One region of the Virgibacillus sp. Bac332 genome, then DNA from elsewhere that is predicted to be linked to it. Evidence: a T-box and tRNA genes for the amino acid it is inferred to sense, from the RefSeq annotation. Region 1 holds a T-box; the other holds one or more tRNA genes.

Region 1 (7,473 bases):
GTAGAAACGCTATAGGTGTTTCTACACTTTCAGCTTGTAGAGAATGTCTACAAGCTTTTTTATTCTGGTAATTTAAGGAAATTATAAGTGTTAGCCAATCTGGATAAATATGGGCGTGTTGAGCCGCTTCCAGCTTCAGTGCCCAGGGAACGATGCGACTTCATGAATCACCCTAATCTAAGTCATCATCGGCTCACAAGCTCACAGTGATTCCTTTATCTCCGTTGACTCGCTCTAGTCGCTACGAACCTGTTTGAAGTAAACAACGAATCTCCTGCAAATTTTGACGAGTTCGTGTCATAAGTATCTATAACTTCCAACGCAAGCATTCTTGTATAACTAATCGCAAAGATATCTTGTAAATTTATTGTTCCATGAAAGATCACAAAAGTTATGCATATATATAGAGTAAGGGTGAGGTGAATAAAAGTGATAAAATTATCTGAACTACAAATTAAAGAAGTAATCATTATTGACAATGGTCGAAAACTGGGACATATCAATGACTTAGAAATTGATACAACAAATGGTAGAATTCTTGCAATTGTAATCATTCCGAGGGATAAGAAAAGTGGATTATTTGGTAAGGCAGAAGAACTTGTTATCCATTGGAATCAAATTGTTCGAATTGGATCGGATGTTATCCTCGTAAAAGATGTCGAAAAGCCGAAATTATATAATGAACCATTTATTCAGGAAAGAAAATAAAAAACAGCAGATTTTGTGGTAAAATGAAACAAGCAGTGAACGTGGGAGGTAGTTAGATTGTCAGAGCCCTTTATCAAGCACAATGATTCCATATTACATATCGAAAAATGGCAAAAACGAAATGAAAAATTAAAAGTTGGATTTACCACAAAACATGGTGGAGTAAGTAGGCAACCATACGCATCCTTAAATGGTGGGTTACATGTTAATGATAGTACAGAAAATGTAATAAAAAATAGAGAAATAATTGCTAATCATGTAAGGATTCCATTAAATAATTGGGTTAGTGGAGAGCAAATCCATCAAACACGCATACATGCTGTCACTGAAAATGACAAAGGTAAAGGTGCAACCGAATATGATACGGCAATTAAAGATACAGACGGATTAATTACAAATACTTCAGGGATTTTATGTACTGGATTTTTTGCAGATTGTGTTCCATTATTTTTCTTCGACCCAATTACTTCTTATATTGGTATTGCACACGCAGGGTGGAAAGGTACTGTTAGTGGGATAGCTGATGATATGGTCAATACCCTAGCCAATCATGGGGTAAATGTGAGCGACTTGTTAGTGGCTATCGGCCCTTGCATAACAAAGCAGTTTTACGAAGTAGAGCAAAAGGTTATCGATAGGATTCCATTATCACATAGACAAAGTTCAGTTCTACCAACTGGTATAAATCGATATTTACTTGATTTAAAACAATTAAATATAGATATTCTTTTACAAGCTGGGGTATTACGTAATAATATAGATGTAACAAATTATTGCACGTTTCGAGAGAATGACTTATTTTTCTCACACCGCAGAGATCATGGGAGAACTGGTAGAATGTTAGGCTTTATTGGCTTTTCATCATGATTATACGAGGGAGGAGAATTGGAAATAATGGATGTAGCACAAAATTTAACAGCAATACAGCAAAAAATAAGACAAGCATGTTTGAAGCGTAATCGAAATCTGGAGGACATCACCATAATTGGTGTGACGAAATATGTTACAATAGAGCGAACAGAGGAAACGATACTAGCTGGCATCACGAATATCGGTGAAAATCGACTTGAGGGCTTCCAAGAGAAGTATAATCTTTTAAAAGACAAAGGGACCTGGCACTTTATTGGTACACTGCAATCTAGGAAAGTAAAAGAAATTATTAATCAAGTTGATTTTTTGCATTCGCTGGATAGATTATCGTTAGCGAAAGAAATAAATAAACGTGCAACTGATCCAGTGAACTGCTTTATTCAAGTAAATGTAAGCGGCGAAGAATCGAAACATGGTATTGATCCAGACCAAGTTATTCCATTTATAGAGGACTTAGCAAACTATCCTAACGTGTATGTAGTTGGTTTGATGACAATGGCTCCTCACATTGATGATAAAGAAAAACTACGAATGATTTTCCGTAGATTAGCTGATATAAGGTCAAACGTACAACGTGAAAATTATACGCATGCGCCTTGTCAGTATCTTTCTATGGGCATGAGTAATGATTATGAAATAGCAATTGAAGAGGGTGCAACACATATCCGAATTGGTACAAAATTAGTAGGGTGAGGTGACAAAATGAGCTTAAAGAACAAAATTAAAAACTATTTCACAATGGAAGATGAGTATGAATATGAATATGTTGATGTTGATGAACTAGAAAATGATCCTAGACCACAACCGAAAGATAAAAATCAAAATGTCGTTAATCTTACTAGTATGCAAAATCCAACTTCTAAAGTTGTACTATGTGAACCTAGGACATACAATGAAGCCCAGGAAATAGCCGACAATATCGTTAATCGCCGAGCAGTCGTTATTAATCTACAACGCGTGGACAATCATCAGGCGAAACGCATCGTCGACTTTTTAAGTGGAACAGTATATGCTGTAAATGGCGATATACAAAAGCTGGGTGCACAAACATTCCTCTGTACACCTGATAATGTCAATGTGTCTGGTACGATTACAGACGCTTTTATGGAAGATGAATATGAAAAAGGATGGTAGCAAATAAATGTTTGGACTTTATCGATTATTAGATACTGCTTTTGTTATATACAGTTATGCGTTAATTATATATATTTTTATGTCGTGGTTTCCAGGTGCAAGGGAATCTTCATTCGGACAAATATTAGCAAAAGTATGTGAACCGTATTTAGAGCAATTTCGTAAGTTTATTCCTCCGATCGGCATGATCGACCTATCACCAATCGTCGCCATTTTTGTCTTGTATTTAGCAAGAATGGGGTTATTACAATTCTTCCAGATGTTTGTTTTTTAAAGGGTTAAACAATGGAGATCTACCAGCATTTTAGGAAAGATGAGGAGCCCTTTATTGATCAGGTCATGTCATGGAAGGAACAAGTGGAGCGATCCTTTCAGCAACGGTTAACAGATTTTCTTGACCCTCGTGAACAGCAGATCATGGACATGCTTATTGGTTCCAAAGGCGATGAAGTAAAACTAGCCTATCATGGAGGAAATCCATATGTGGAGCGGAAACGGGTAGTAATTGCCCCCTTTTATGACACAATACAAGCTGATGATTTTCAATTAACATTATTACAAGCTAGTTATCAATCTAAATTTGTAAATGTGACACACAGCGACATAATGGGCGCATTTCTATCTTTAGGTATTAAACGAAAAAAGCTTGGAGATATTTACGTGGACAATGGCCTGATCCAAATCGTCGTTGCAGATGAAATAGCTTCATATGTGAAGACTAATTTATTATCCATCAAAACAACAAAAATAACGTTGGAAGAAATGCCGTTATCAGAATTTAAACGGAAACAAATGAACTGGGAGGAATCAGATTGCACCGTCTCCTCCTTACGACTTGATACACTTGTTAAAGAAATCTACCGGATTTCAAGAAAAGATGCGGTATCTTACATTAATAAGTCACATGTCAAGGTGAATTTTAAAGTCATCGAAGATGTAAAGTTTCTCTTACAGGAAGGTGATCTATTATCACTAAGAGGTAAGGGAAGGAGTAAAGTGGTACAAATTAGGGGGAAAACAAAAAAAGATAAAATTAAGGTAACTACTGCAATCTTGAAATAATTTTGTTAAATATGCAGGAATTAGCTACCTTTTGTCGAATAAAAGTGTAAGATGGGGATAGTACGTTTTGTGAAACAACTTTAATAGGAGGTGGCTGTTGTGCCATTATCACCATTGGATATTCATAATAAAGAATTCACTAGAAGTTTTCGCGGATATGATGAAGATGAGGTAAACGAATTTCTTGATCAGGTAATTAAAGATTATGAAATGGTTATACGTGAGAAAAAGGATTTAAAGGAGCAAGTAGATCACTTAAATGAGAAGCTTGGTCACTTTACGAATATCGAAGAAACCCTAAATAAATCAATTCTTATCGCGCAGGAAACTGCCGAAGAGCTAAAAGGCAATGCTACAAAAGAATCCAAATTAATAATTAAAGAGGCAGAAAAAAATGCTGACCGCATTATTAACGAAGCTCTAAGCAAGTCTCGTCGTATTTCAATGGATGTAGAAGAGTTAAAAAAACAGGCCAAAGTCTTTCGTACACGTTTAAAAATGTTGGTTGAAGCTCAGTTGGACATGATAGGTACTGATGATTGGGAACAGTTATTTGATGCGGAAATAGGTGAAGACCTAGAATTAGCAGAGAATGAATCATAAGCCTTGACGCTAGTCGCTATTTTACATATAATTCTTACACAGAGGTCTATGAATCATTAGTTGAATAAATTAAGCAAGGATAGAGCTAGTATAAAGGTGAGTTACTGAATAGCGAGTTGGGGTATGGTGGGAGCCCAACACAGTAATACTTTTAGAAAATCACTCTTGAGCTTTCATTATGAAATGAATTAGTAATGAACGGGATCATTCACGTTACGAATTTCGAGTGAATTTGACAGTTAGTCAAATTTATAAGGGTGGTACCGCGAGTCTTCTCGTCCCTTTTGGGATAGAGGGGATTTTTTAATTTAGAAGGAGGAGCATAAATGGACTATAAAGAAACATTATTAATGCCAAAAACTGCATTTCCGATGCGTGGAAACTTACCAAATAAAGAGCCTATTCGCCAGTCAGAATGGGAGGAAAAGGACCTATATAAAAAGAGCTTAGAAAGAACAAAGGGGAAACCATTATTTATTCTTCATGATGGCCCTCCATATGCAAACGGAGATTTGCATATTGGTCACGCATTAAATAAAATTTTAAAGGATTTTATTACTCGTTATAAATCGATGACAGGATATCATGTACCATATGTTCCAGGATGGGATACACATGGTTTACCAATTGAAACAGCACTGACAAAAAATAAGAAAGTGAAACGTAAAGAATTAAGTATTGCTGAATTTCGAAAACTTTGTGCTGAATACGCACTTGGACAAGTAGATAACCAGCGGGAGCAATTTAAAAAGCTAGGTGTACGTGCCGATTGGGACAATCCATATATTACGTTGACAAAGGATTATGAGGCCGCGCAAATAAAAGTATTTGGAGAAATGGCGAAGAAAGGCTATATATATAAAGGATTAAAGCCAGTGTATTGGTCTCCTTCTTCAGAATCCGCTTTGGCCGAAGCCGAAATTGAATACCATGATAAACGATCTCCTTCCATCTACGTTTCATTTGAAGTAACGGATGGTAGAGGCTTATTGGAATCTGACGTCAAATTTATTATCTGGACGACAACACCTTGGACGATCCCAGCTAATCTTGGAATAAGTATCCACCCTGAATTAGAATATGCTGTAGTTGCAGTAAATGATGATAAGTTTGTCATTGCTCACGCTCTTTTAGAAGCAGTGACAGAGGCGTTAGAATGGAACAATCCAGAAGTAATTCAAACCTTTAAAGGAGAAGAAGCGGATAAGGTTGTCGCTAAACACCCTTTCTATGATCGTGAATCATTAGTAATGCTTGGAGAACATGTAACAACAGAAGCTGGTACAGGTTGTGTTCATACAGCACCTGGACATGGTGAAGATGACTTTTACGTAGCTAGAAGTTACGGTATGGATGCACTTTGCCCAGTAGATGAAAAAGGTGTATTTACCGATGAAGCTCCTGGCTTTGAAGGTCTGTTTTATGATAAAGCAAATAAAGTAATTACAGAAAAATTAGACGAAGCCGGTGCATTGTTAAAGCTCGCATTTATAACGCATTCCTATCCACATGATTGGCGTACGAAGAAACCAACGATATTCCGTGCAACGTCACAGTGGTTTGCTTCGATTAAGGACTTTCGTCATACGATATTAGATGAAATCAAAGCTATCAATTGGTATCCACAATGGGGAGAAACAAGATTATATAATATGGTGCGAGATAGGGAAGATTGGTGTATTTCACGTCAGCGAACATGGGGTGTGCCAATCCCAGTATTTTATGCAGAGGATAAAACACCAATCATTACAGATGAAACAATTAGTCATGTGTCTGATTTATTTAAGGAGCATGGATCTAATATTTGGTTCGAGTGGAAAGCAAATGATTTACTACCTAAAGGCTTTACCTCGGAGCACAGCCCAAACAATATGTTTACCAAAGAAACGGATATTATGGATGTATGGTTTGATTCTGGATCTTCACATGAAGCGGTATTACTTGGCAGAGAAGATCATTATCGTCCAGCAGATATTTATTTAGAAGGTAGCGACCAATACCGAGGGTGGTTTAATTCATCCTTATCCACATCAGTAGCTGTTACTGGAAAAGCTCCTTATAAAACTGTTATTAGCCATGGGTTTGCACTTGATGGTGACGGTAGAAAGATGAGTAAATCGCTGGGCAATGTAATTCAACCTGGGAAAGTACAGAAGCAGCTAGGGTCGGATATTCTTCGTTTATGGGTATCTTCAGTAGATTATCAAGCTGATGTTCGTATTTCAAATGATATCTTAAAACAGGTTTCTGAAGCGTATCGTAAAATCCGTAACACATTCCGTTTTATGCTTGCTAATCTTGCTGATTTTGATCCGAAAACAGATCGAGTTGCTGATACAGAATTGGAAGATGTCGACAAATATATGCTCTATCGTCTTCAACGATTAATAAACGATGTGCGTGTAAGCTATGAAAGCTATGAGTTTTCACCAATATTCCATCAAATTCATAATTTCTGTGCAGTTGATTTGAGCTCCTTCTATTTGGATTTTGCTAAAGATATTTTATATATTGAAGCAAAGGATAATCATAGAAGACGTAGTATTCAAACAGGCTATTATGAAATTCTAACGTCTCTAGTTAAACTATTAACACCGATTATTCCGCATACAGCTGAAGAAGTGTGGGAGTATATTCCAGGAGTAGAAAGTGATAGTGTTCAATTAACAGACATTCCTGAGTCGAGAGAAATAACAAAATTTGCTGTAGAAAAATGGGATCACTTCATGCGTGTTCGTGATGATGTGTTAAAGGCATTAGAAGAAGCTAGAAATGAGAAAATAATTGGTAAGTCACTTGAAGCAAAAATAAAGTTAGTACCGAAAGATGAGCAAACGAAAGATGTATTACAGTCTATTGAGCAGCTACATCAATATTTAATTGTTTCAGAGGCTGAGGTAAGTGATGATACGTCAGAAACTAAGCCTTATTCGTATGTTCATGTTGCAGTTAATAAACACGCTGGAGAAAAATGTGAACGATGCTGGATTTCTGCTACAACAGTAGGTGAAGATAGTGAACACCCTGCTTTATGTTCACGTTGTGCTGAGGTCGTAAAGAGACATTATTCCGCATAAATTTAATCTAGTCATTAAA
Region 2 (7,473 bases), 1.7 Mb from region 1:
ATTCAAGGCATGGTTATAATAATAATGAAAAAGCGGTCGCTTTGGCGTCCGCTTTTTAATATCTGCAATGCCGCTTGTTTAATCTAAATAAAGAAAGTGTTACAATGTGTGGCTATTGTCCCCCGCCAGATCCGCCACCGCTTTCGCTTCCTTGTTCTTCTTGGTTGCCTTCTTCACTTCCGCCTCCGCCTTTTTGTTGCTGGCCTTTGCTTTGTTTTTCAGCAGCCTTCAACAATGTTTCCTGCATTTTTTCTTGGAATAGTGGAGTTTCTAATGTTTGTTGAATGGTTTCTTCTAAGTGAGCGCGGAATTGTTGACTTTTTACTACTTCTAGCATCTGTTCTGTCATCTCTGGGTTTTGTAACAGCTCGAGCATTTGTTTCTGATAGTCTGCATCATTCATTAAGCTTTTAATCAGCTTTATATGTTCATCTTTCATCGATTTTGTATATTCTTTTACAAAATCCGTATCCTGAAAAAGCTTTGTCCACATTTCTTTCCCTTTTTCAGAAACAAGGGCCTCATTAATGGATTTTTTCACTACATCAGATTCCATGACTAGCTCTTGTTTCATGGTATCATCTGTCATAATTTCTCGTAGTGCTTTTTTACCATCTTCAGTCTGTAATATATCAACAACCATTTTTTTGGTTGTGTCATACTGTCCTTCCTTTTCAGAGGCATTTCCGCCGTTACAGCCACTAATCAAGATGACAGATATCATGATAACGGCTAAATAAATGGATCGAATCATTAGGAAATCCTCCTTCCTCTTCTTACTTAATATGAGTGACAGAAATGAAAAATATTCGCTTTAGGAAGGAAAAAAGTGTCCCTTCATGATAAAATACCTTTAAACAGCTTAAAATAGAGACAGTTAATTATTGGTCATTTTACATAGTGGTAGGAGGAAGCAGTTTTGAATAGTCGAAAATTGGTGCATTTCTTTTTTAAAACATTGTTCATAGGTGGGTTAGCTGGATTGTTAACCAGTTTTTTTGTAAAAGCTGAAGATTATGCAGCAAACCTTCAACCGTTTAACGTAATGGAATTATTTGGCTTAGTTATTTTCTTTATAGGTATTGGTTTAGTGTTTAGTGTTATAAGTCAAACTGGTTTTTTCGCATATTTATTTATTAATCGATTTGGGTTAGGAATGTTTCGGTCTTTCTGGTCAACCGTTCAAGTTCTGCTTATAGCATTTGTTATATTTGATTTAGTTTACTTTCCTTATCAAGCTACAGATGGTGAGGTAGCTATTTATTGGTTTATCTTGATGGCTGTTGCCATTTTGGCATACGGTTGGATTGTCGCGAAGATTAAAGCAAAAGAAACGAATCGACAGGCTTTTATTCCAGCTCTATTTTTAATGGTCGTTATTACAACAGTTGAATGGGTACCTGGGCTTCGAACAGAAGGTACAGATTATGCTTGGCTTATGATTATTCCTTTACTTGCATGTAATACATATCAGCTATTAGCACTACATCGAATAAATAATAGTGACTCTGTAAAGGCTTCAACGGAAGCAAACAGATCAAGTCAGAAGAAGCATGTGAACCCAAAGAAAGCATAAATCAAAAGCGCCGGTATATGATGCATACCGGCGTTTTAAAGCGTTACATATAGAAGTGAAAAGATTTTCAGCCAATGGCTTAATCCACTAATTTTGGTTCAGCATGTGCCTGATTAATTAATTCAGTAATTGAAACAAAGGTGAAGCCCTTGTTTTTTAGCCCTGGGAGAATCGTCTTCAACGCACTTGCCGTTTGTTTTGCAGAATCTGATGCATGGAATAGCAAGATATCTCCGTTAGTAGTTTTCTTCATTACGGTATCAACAATAGAATCAGTCCCAGGATTTTTCCAGTCATTAGGATTGACATTCCAATGAATAACTTTATAATCCATGTTTTCAGCTACTTCAATGATCTCTTTATTAAAATGGCCACTCGGTGGGCGTAATAAATTTACATCATCGTAACCTAATTTATCAAAGGCTTCTCTCGCCTTTTTTAAATCTCTCTGTACTTCCTCTATATCTTGATCAAGATAACTTTTGTAACGATAACCTAATATTCCTAGGTCGTGCTTGCCTTCTGTTATCTTTTTTAAAATATCTGGATGTCTTTCAGCCCACTCACCGCTTACAAAAAAGGTAGCTTGTACATTCTTTTCTTCAAGGGTTTTTAATATATCATATACTCTTTCCTCTCCCCAGCTAATATTAAATGTCAAAGCAATATCACTTTCGTTTGCATTGCCTTTCGTTAGTGCAGTTGGTTCTTTATTAGAGAATACAGAAAAACTTCCATCTCTTTCAAACCAAATAAACGTAGCAGTAAATAAGGCAAATAAAATCACAACAAGCCAGCGTTTCCATCTATTAAATCGCCATACATAGAAATGTTCCATTCTACCGCTCCTTATAACTTGTCCTTTATAAAAAGCTATGCTGAGAAGAATGAAATAAGAACAAGTAATGAAAAAAACTTAGTAAAATTGTTCTGTTTTACGGATGTAAATCTGATTTTTTTGGGAATAGTATGCAGTAGAAGGAATTTTCTCGTAAGAAAAGGGAACAACCGACAAAATTCAACCATTTCTGCGAATAAATCTGATATAACTGTTTTTTTAAAAGGTAAAGATAACCTGAATTGAAATATGAGGTGAACGCATTGTTAGGATTGTTAATCAATGAGATAGAACAAAAAGAAGTAGAATACTTATTAAGAAGAGAATTGGAAGAGTTGCTAATGGATCTAGAAGATCATCGAATTGATCATATGGTTAAACGAGCAATGAAGGAAAGATACAATATCCTATTTCAATTATTTCGGAGAGTAGCTAACGAAAATGAGTGCTTGAAATATATGCCGAAACGCAGTGAGAATCAATAAAAAATTAAAAGAATCTCCATAGGTATTTCAAGTATTGGGGGTTCTTTTACTTTCTAACAGAAGAAGGACTCTTTAAATTTATTGAACTTAAATAAACTTTTTTTAAATAAACTATTGAAGTCCAGACGTTTATATGCTATATTATTTTTTGTTGTCAACAAATGACGCAACACATTATAAAATAGTTTTCATCAAAAAATATTTTAAAAAACATGTTGACAATCACTTGGAATCATGATAAATTATATCTTGTCGCAAAAAACGACAAAACATTAAAATTGATCTTTGAAAACTGAACAAAACAACCAGTATGTCAAGAGAAAAACATGCAACTGTTTTTTCTTAAAAATAACCAGAAGGAAACTTCTGGAGTAAGCTAAGACATCATAATTAACGGTGTTAATTATGAACAAACTTTTTTGGAGAGTTTGATCTTGGCTCAGGACGAACGCTGGCGGCGTGCCTAATACATGCAAGTCGAGCGCGGGAAGCAGGCAGATCTCTTCGGAGGTGACGCCTGTGGAACGAGCGGCGGACGGGTGAGTAACACGTGGGCAACCTGCCTGTAAGACTGGGATAACCCCGGGAAACCGGGGCTAATACCGGATAATACTTTTCGTTGCATAACGAGAAGTTGAAAGGCGGCTTTTAGCTGTCACTTACAGATGGGCCCGCGGCGCATTAGCTAGTTGGTAAGGTAACGGCTTACCAAGGCGACGATGCGTAGCCGACCTGAGAGGGTGATCGGCCACACTGGGACTGAGACACGGCCCAGACTCCTACGGGAGGCAGCAGTAGGGGATCTTCCGCAATGGACGAAAGTCTGACGGAGCAACGCCGCGTGAGTGATGAAGGTTTTCGGATCGTAAAACTCTGTTGTCAGGGAAGAACAAGTGCCGTTCAAATAGGGCGGCACCTTGACGGTACCTGACCAGAAAGCCCCGGCTAACTACGTGCCAGCAGCCGCGGTAATACGTAGGGGGCAAGCGTTGTCCGGAATTATTGGGCGTAAAGCGCGCGCAGGCGGTCCTTTAAGTCTGATGTGAAAGCCCACGGCTTAACCGTGGAGGGCCATTGGAAACTGGAGGACTTGAGTACAGAAGAGGAGAGTGGAATTCCACGTGTAGCGGTGAAATGCGTAGAGATGTGGAGGAACACCAGTGGCGAAGGCGACTCTCTGGTCTGTAACTGACGCTGAGGTGCGAAAGCGTGGGGAGCGAACAGGATTAGATACCCTGGTAGTCCACGCCGTAAACGATGAGTGCTAGGTGTTAGGGGGTTTCCGCCCCTTAGTGCTGAAGTTAACGCATTAAGCACTCCGCCTGGGGAGTACGGCCGCAAGGCTGAAACTCAAAAGAATTGACGGGGGCCCGCACAAGCGGTGGAGCATGTGGTTTAATTCGAAGCAACGCGAAGAACCTTACCAGGTCTTGACATCCTCTGCCAATCCTAGAGATAGGATGTTCCCTTCGGGGACAGAGTGACAGGTGGTGCATGGTTGTCGTCAGCTCGTGTCGTGAGATGTTGGGTTAAGTCCCGCAACGAGCGCAACCCTTGATCTTAGTTGCCAGCATTTAGTTGGGCACTCTAAGGTGACTGCCGGTGACAAACCGGAGGAAGGTGGGGATGACGTCAAATCATCATGCCCCTTATGACCTGGGCTACACACGTGCTACAATGGATGGAACAAAGGGCAGCGAAGCCGCGAGGTCAAGCAAATCCCATAAAACCATTCTCAGTTCGGATTGCAGGCTGCAACTCGCCTGCATGAAGCCGGAATCGCTAGTAATCGCGGATCAGCATGCCGCGGTGAATACGTTCCCGGGCCTTGTACACACCGCCCGTCACACCACGAGAGTTGGTAACACCCGAAGTCGGTGAGGTAACCTTTTGGAGCCAGCCGCCGAAGGTGGGACCAATGATTGGGGTGAAGTCGTAACAAGGTAGCCGTATCGGAAGGTGCGGCTGGATCACCTCCTTTCTAAGGATAATTACGGAACGCGAACCATTCTTTACGAATGGTTTGTAAGGACATACTTGGTTGTTTGGTTCAGTTTTGAGAGATCAATTCTCTACTACATAGTTAGATGGGCCTGTAGCTCAGCTGGTTAGAGCGCACGCCTGATAAGCGTGAGGTCGGTGGTTCGAGTCCACTCAGGCCCACCATCTATTATATATAAACACACGGGGCCTTAGCTCAGCTGGGAGAGCGCCTGCCTTGCACGCAGGAGGTCAGCGGTTCGATCCCGCTAGGCTCCATTTTTGTACCTTGAAAACTAAATAAGAGTAACAACGACATCAAACTAAAAGCGGAAGCGAATGTTTAGCGATGTACAGACTGGACTGACTCACAGGAGATAAAGAAAACACGATGAACGTAAGTGAATCGATGTTGACTTATCGTACGAAGAGGAAGGAAGTCATGCTAATCGCTATGAGCGGAAGCTAGAAAACCAAAAGTTAAGGCGATAAATAAGTACGCTTATTCATAGAAAGCTAGTTAAGTGAATAAGGGCGCACGGTGGATGCCTTGGCACTAGGAGCCGATGAAGGGCGGGACTAACACCGATATGTCCCGGGGAGTCGTAAGTAGACGTTGATCCGGGAATTTCCGAATGGGGGAACCCACTGTTCGTAATGGAACAGTACTTCTATCTGAATACATAGGGTAGAGGAGGCATACCCGGGGAACTGAAACATCTCAGTACCCGGAGGAAGAGAAAGCAAACGCGATTTCCTGAGTAGCGGCGAGCGAAACGGAATTAGCCCAAACCAGAAGGCTTGCCTTCTGGGGTTGTAGGACACTCCATTGGAGTTACCAAGAAATTCTTTAGATGAAGCGATCTGGAAAGATCCGCCATAGGAGGTAAGAGCCCTGTAATCGAAAGAGAATTTCCTCCGGAGTGGATCCTGAGTACGGCGGAACACGTGGAATTCCGTCGGAATCCGGGAGGACCATCTCCCAAGGCTAAATACTCCCTAGTGACCGATAGTGAACCAGTACCGTGAGGGAAAGGTGAAAAGCACCCCGGGAGGGGAGTGAAAGAGAACCTGAAACCGTGTGCCTACAAGTAGTCGAAGCCCGTTAATGGGTGACGGCGTACCTTTTGTAGAATGGACCGGCGAGTTACGATCGTATGCAAGGTTAAGTGGAAGACACGGAGCCGTAGCGAAAGCGAGTCTGAATAGGGCGACATAGTATGCGGTCGTAGACCCGAAACCGTGTGATCTACCCATGTCCAGGGTGAAGGTCAGGTAACACTGACTGGAGGCCCGAACCCACGTATGTTGAAAAATGCGGGGATGAGGTGTGGGTAGGGGTGAAATGCCAATCGAACACGGAGATAGCTGGTTCTCTCCGAAATAGCTTTAGGGCTAGCCTCAAGGAACGAGTACTGGAGGTAGAGCACTGATTGGACTAGGGGCCCTCACCGGGTTACCGAATTCAGTCAAACTCCGAATGCCAGCTACTTTGCCTTGGGAGTCAGACTATGGGTGATAAGGTTCATAGTCGAAAGGGAAACAGCCCAGACCGCCAGCTAAGGTCCCAAAGTATACGTTAAGTGGAAAAGGATGTGGAGTTGCTTAGACAACCAGGATGTTGGCTTAGAAGCAGCCACCATTTAAAGAGTGCGTAATAGCTCACTGGTCGAGTGACTCTGCGCCGAAAATGTACCGGGGCTAAACGTATCACCGAAGCTGCGGATTGTTCTTACGAACAATGGTAGGAGAGCGTTCTAAGTGCTGTGAAGTCAGACCGTGAGGACTGGTGGAGCGCTTAGAAGTGAGAATGCCGGTATGAGTAGCGAAAAAAGAGTGAGAATCTCTTTCACCGAATGCCTAAGGTTTCCTGAGGAAGGCTCGTCCTCTCAGGGTTAGTCGGGACCTAAGCCGAGGCCGAAAGGCGTAGGCGATGGACAACAGGTAGATATTCCTGTACCACCTCATGAGCGTTTGAACGATGGGGGGACGCAGAAGGATAAGGAAAGCGCACCGATGGATGTGTGCGCCCAAGCAGTGAGGAAGTCGAATAGGCAAATCCGTTCGACGATTTCAAGCTGTAACGGGGAGGGAAATAGAGTACCGAAGTTCCTGATTTCACACTGCCAAGAAAAGCCTCTAGTGAGTTCATAGGTGCCCGTACCGCAAACCGACACAGGTAGGCGAGGAGAGAATCCTAAGGTGAGCGGGAGAACTCTCGTTAAGGAACTCGGCAAAATGACCCCGTAACTTCGGGAGAAGGGGTGCTCCTCTGCCGAGGAGCCGCAGTGAATAGGCCCAAGCGACTGTTTAGCAAAAACACAGGTCTCTGCGAAGCCGAAAGGCGAAGTATAGGGGCTGACACCTGCCCGGTGCTGGAAGGTTAAGGGGAAGCGTTAGCACTTTTGTGCGAAGCGTAGAACCGAAGCCCCAGTAAACGGCGGCCGTAACTATAACGGTCCTAAGGTAGCGAAATTCCTTGTCGGGTAAGTTCCGACCCGCACGAAAGGTGCAACGACTTGGGCACTGTCTCAACGAGAGACCCGGTGAAATTATACTATGTGTGAAGATGCACATTACCCGCGACAGGACGG

Evidence for each region. The T-box of region 1 lies ahead of ileS (isoleucine--tRNA ligase). A T-box ahead of a tRNA ligase gene usually reads a tRNA of that ligase, here a tRNA-Ile.
Region 2: it has a tRNA-Ile gene. The T-box ahead of ileS (isoleucine--tRNA ligase) is inferred to sense a tRNA for this amino acid. The anticodon was not compared.

Annotation. Positions count from the first base shown of each region.
Region 1 is NZ_CP033046.1:2,986,366-2,993,838, forward strand. It holds gene D9782_RS14190 (YlmC/YmxH family sporulation protein) at 430-708, shown strand; gene pgeF (peptidoglycan editing factor PgeF) at 766-1,575, shown strand; gene D9782_RS14200 (YggS family pyridoxal phosphate-dependent enzyme) at 1,603-2,271, shown strand; gene D9782_RS14205 (cell division protein SepF) at 2,281-2,712, shown strand; gene D9782_RS14210 (YggT family protein) at 2,720-2,986, shown strand; gene D9782_RS14215 (YlmH family RNA-binding protein) at 3,052-3,774, shown strand; gene D9782_RS14220 (DivIVA domain-containing protein) at 3,874-4,377, shown strand; T-box leader at 4,445-4,663, shown strand; gene ileS (isoleucine--tRNA ligase) at 4,704-7,454, shown strand.
Region 2 is NZ_CP033046.1:1,259,357-1,266,829, forward strand. It holds gene gerD (spore germination lipoprotein GerD) at 113-754, opposite strand; gene D9782_RS06035 (KinB-signaling pathway activation protein) at 920-1,576, shown strand; gene pdaB (polysaccharide deacetylase family sporulation protein PdaB) at 1,656-2,414, opposite strand; gene D9782_RS06045 (hypothetical protein) at 2,678-2,899, shown strand; rRNA gene D9782_RS06050 (16S ribosomal RNA) at 3,316-4,880, shown strand; tRNA gene D9782_RS06055 (tRNA-Ile) at 4,989-5,065, shown strand; tRNA gene D9782_RS06060 (tRNA-Ala) at 5,086-5,158, shown strand; rRNA gene D9782_RS06065 (23S ribosomal RNA) at 5,398-7,473, shown strand, end outside.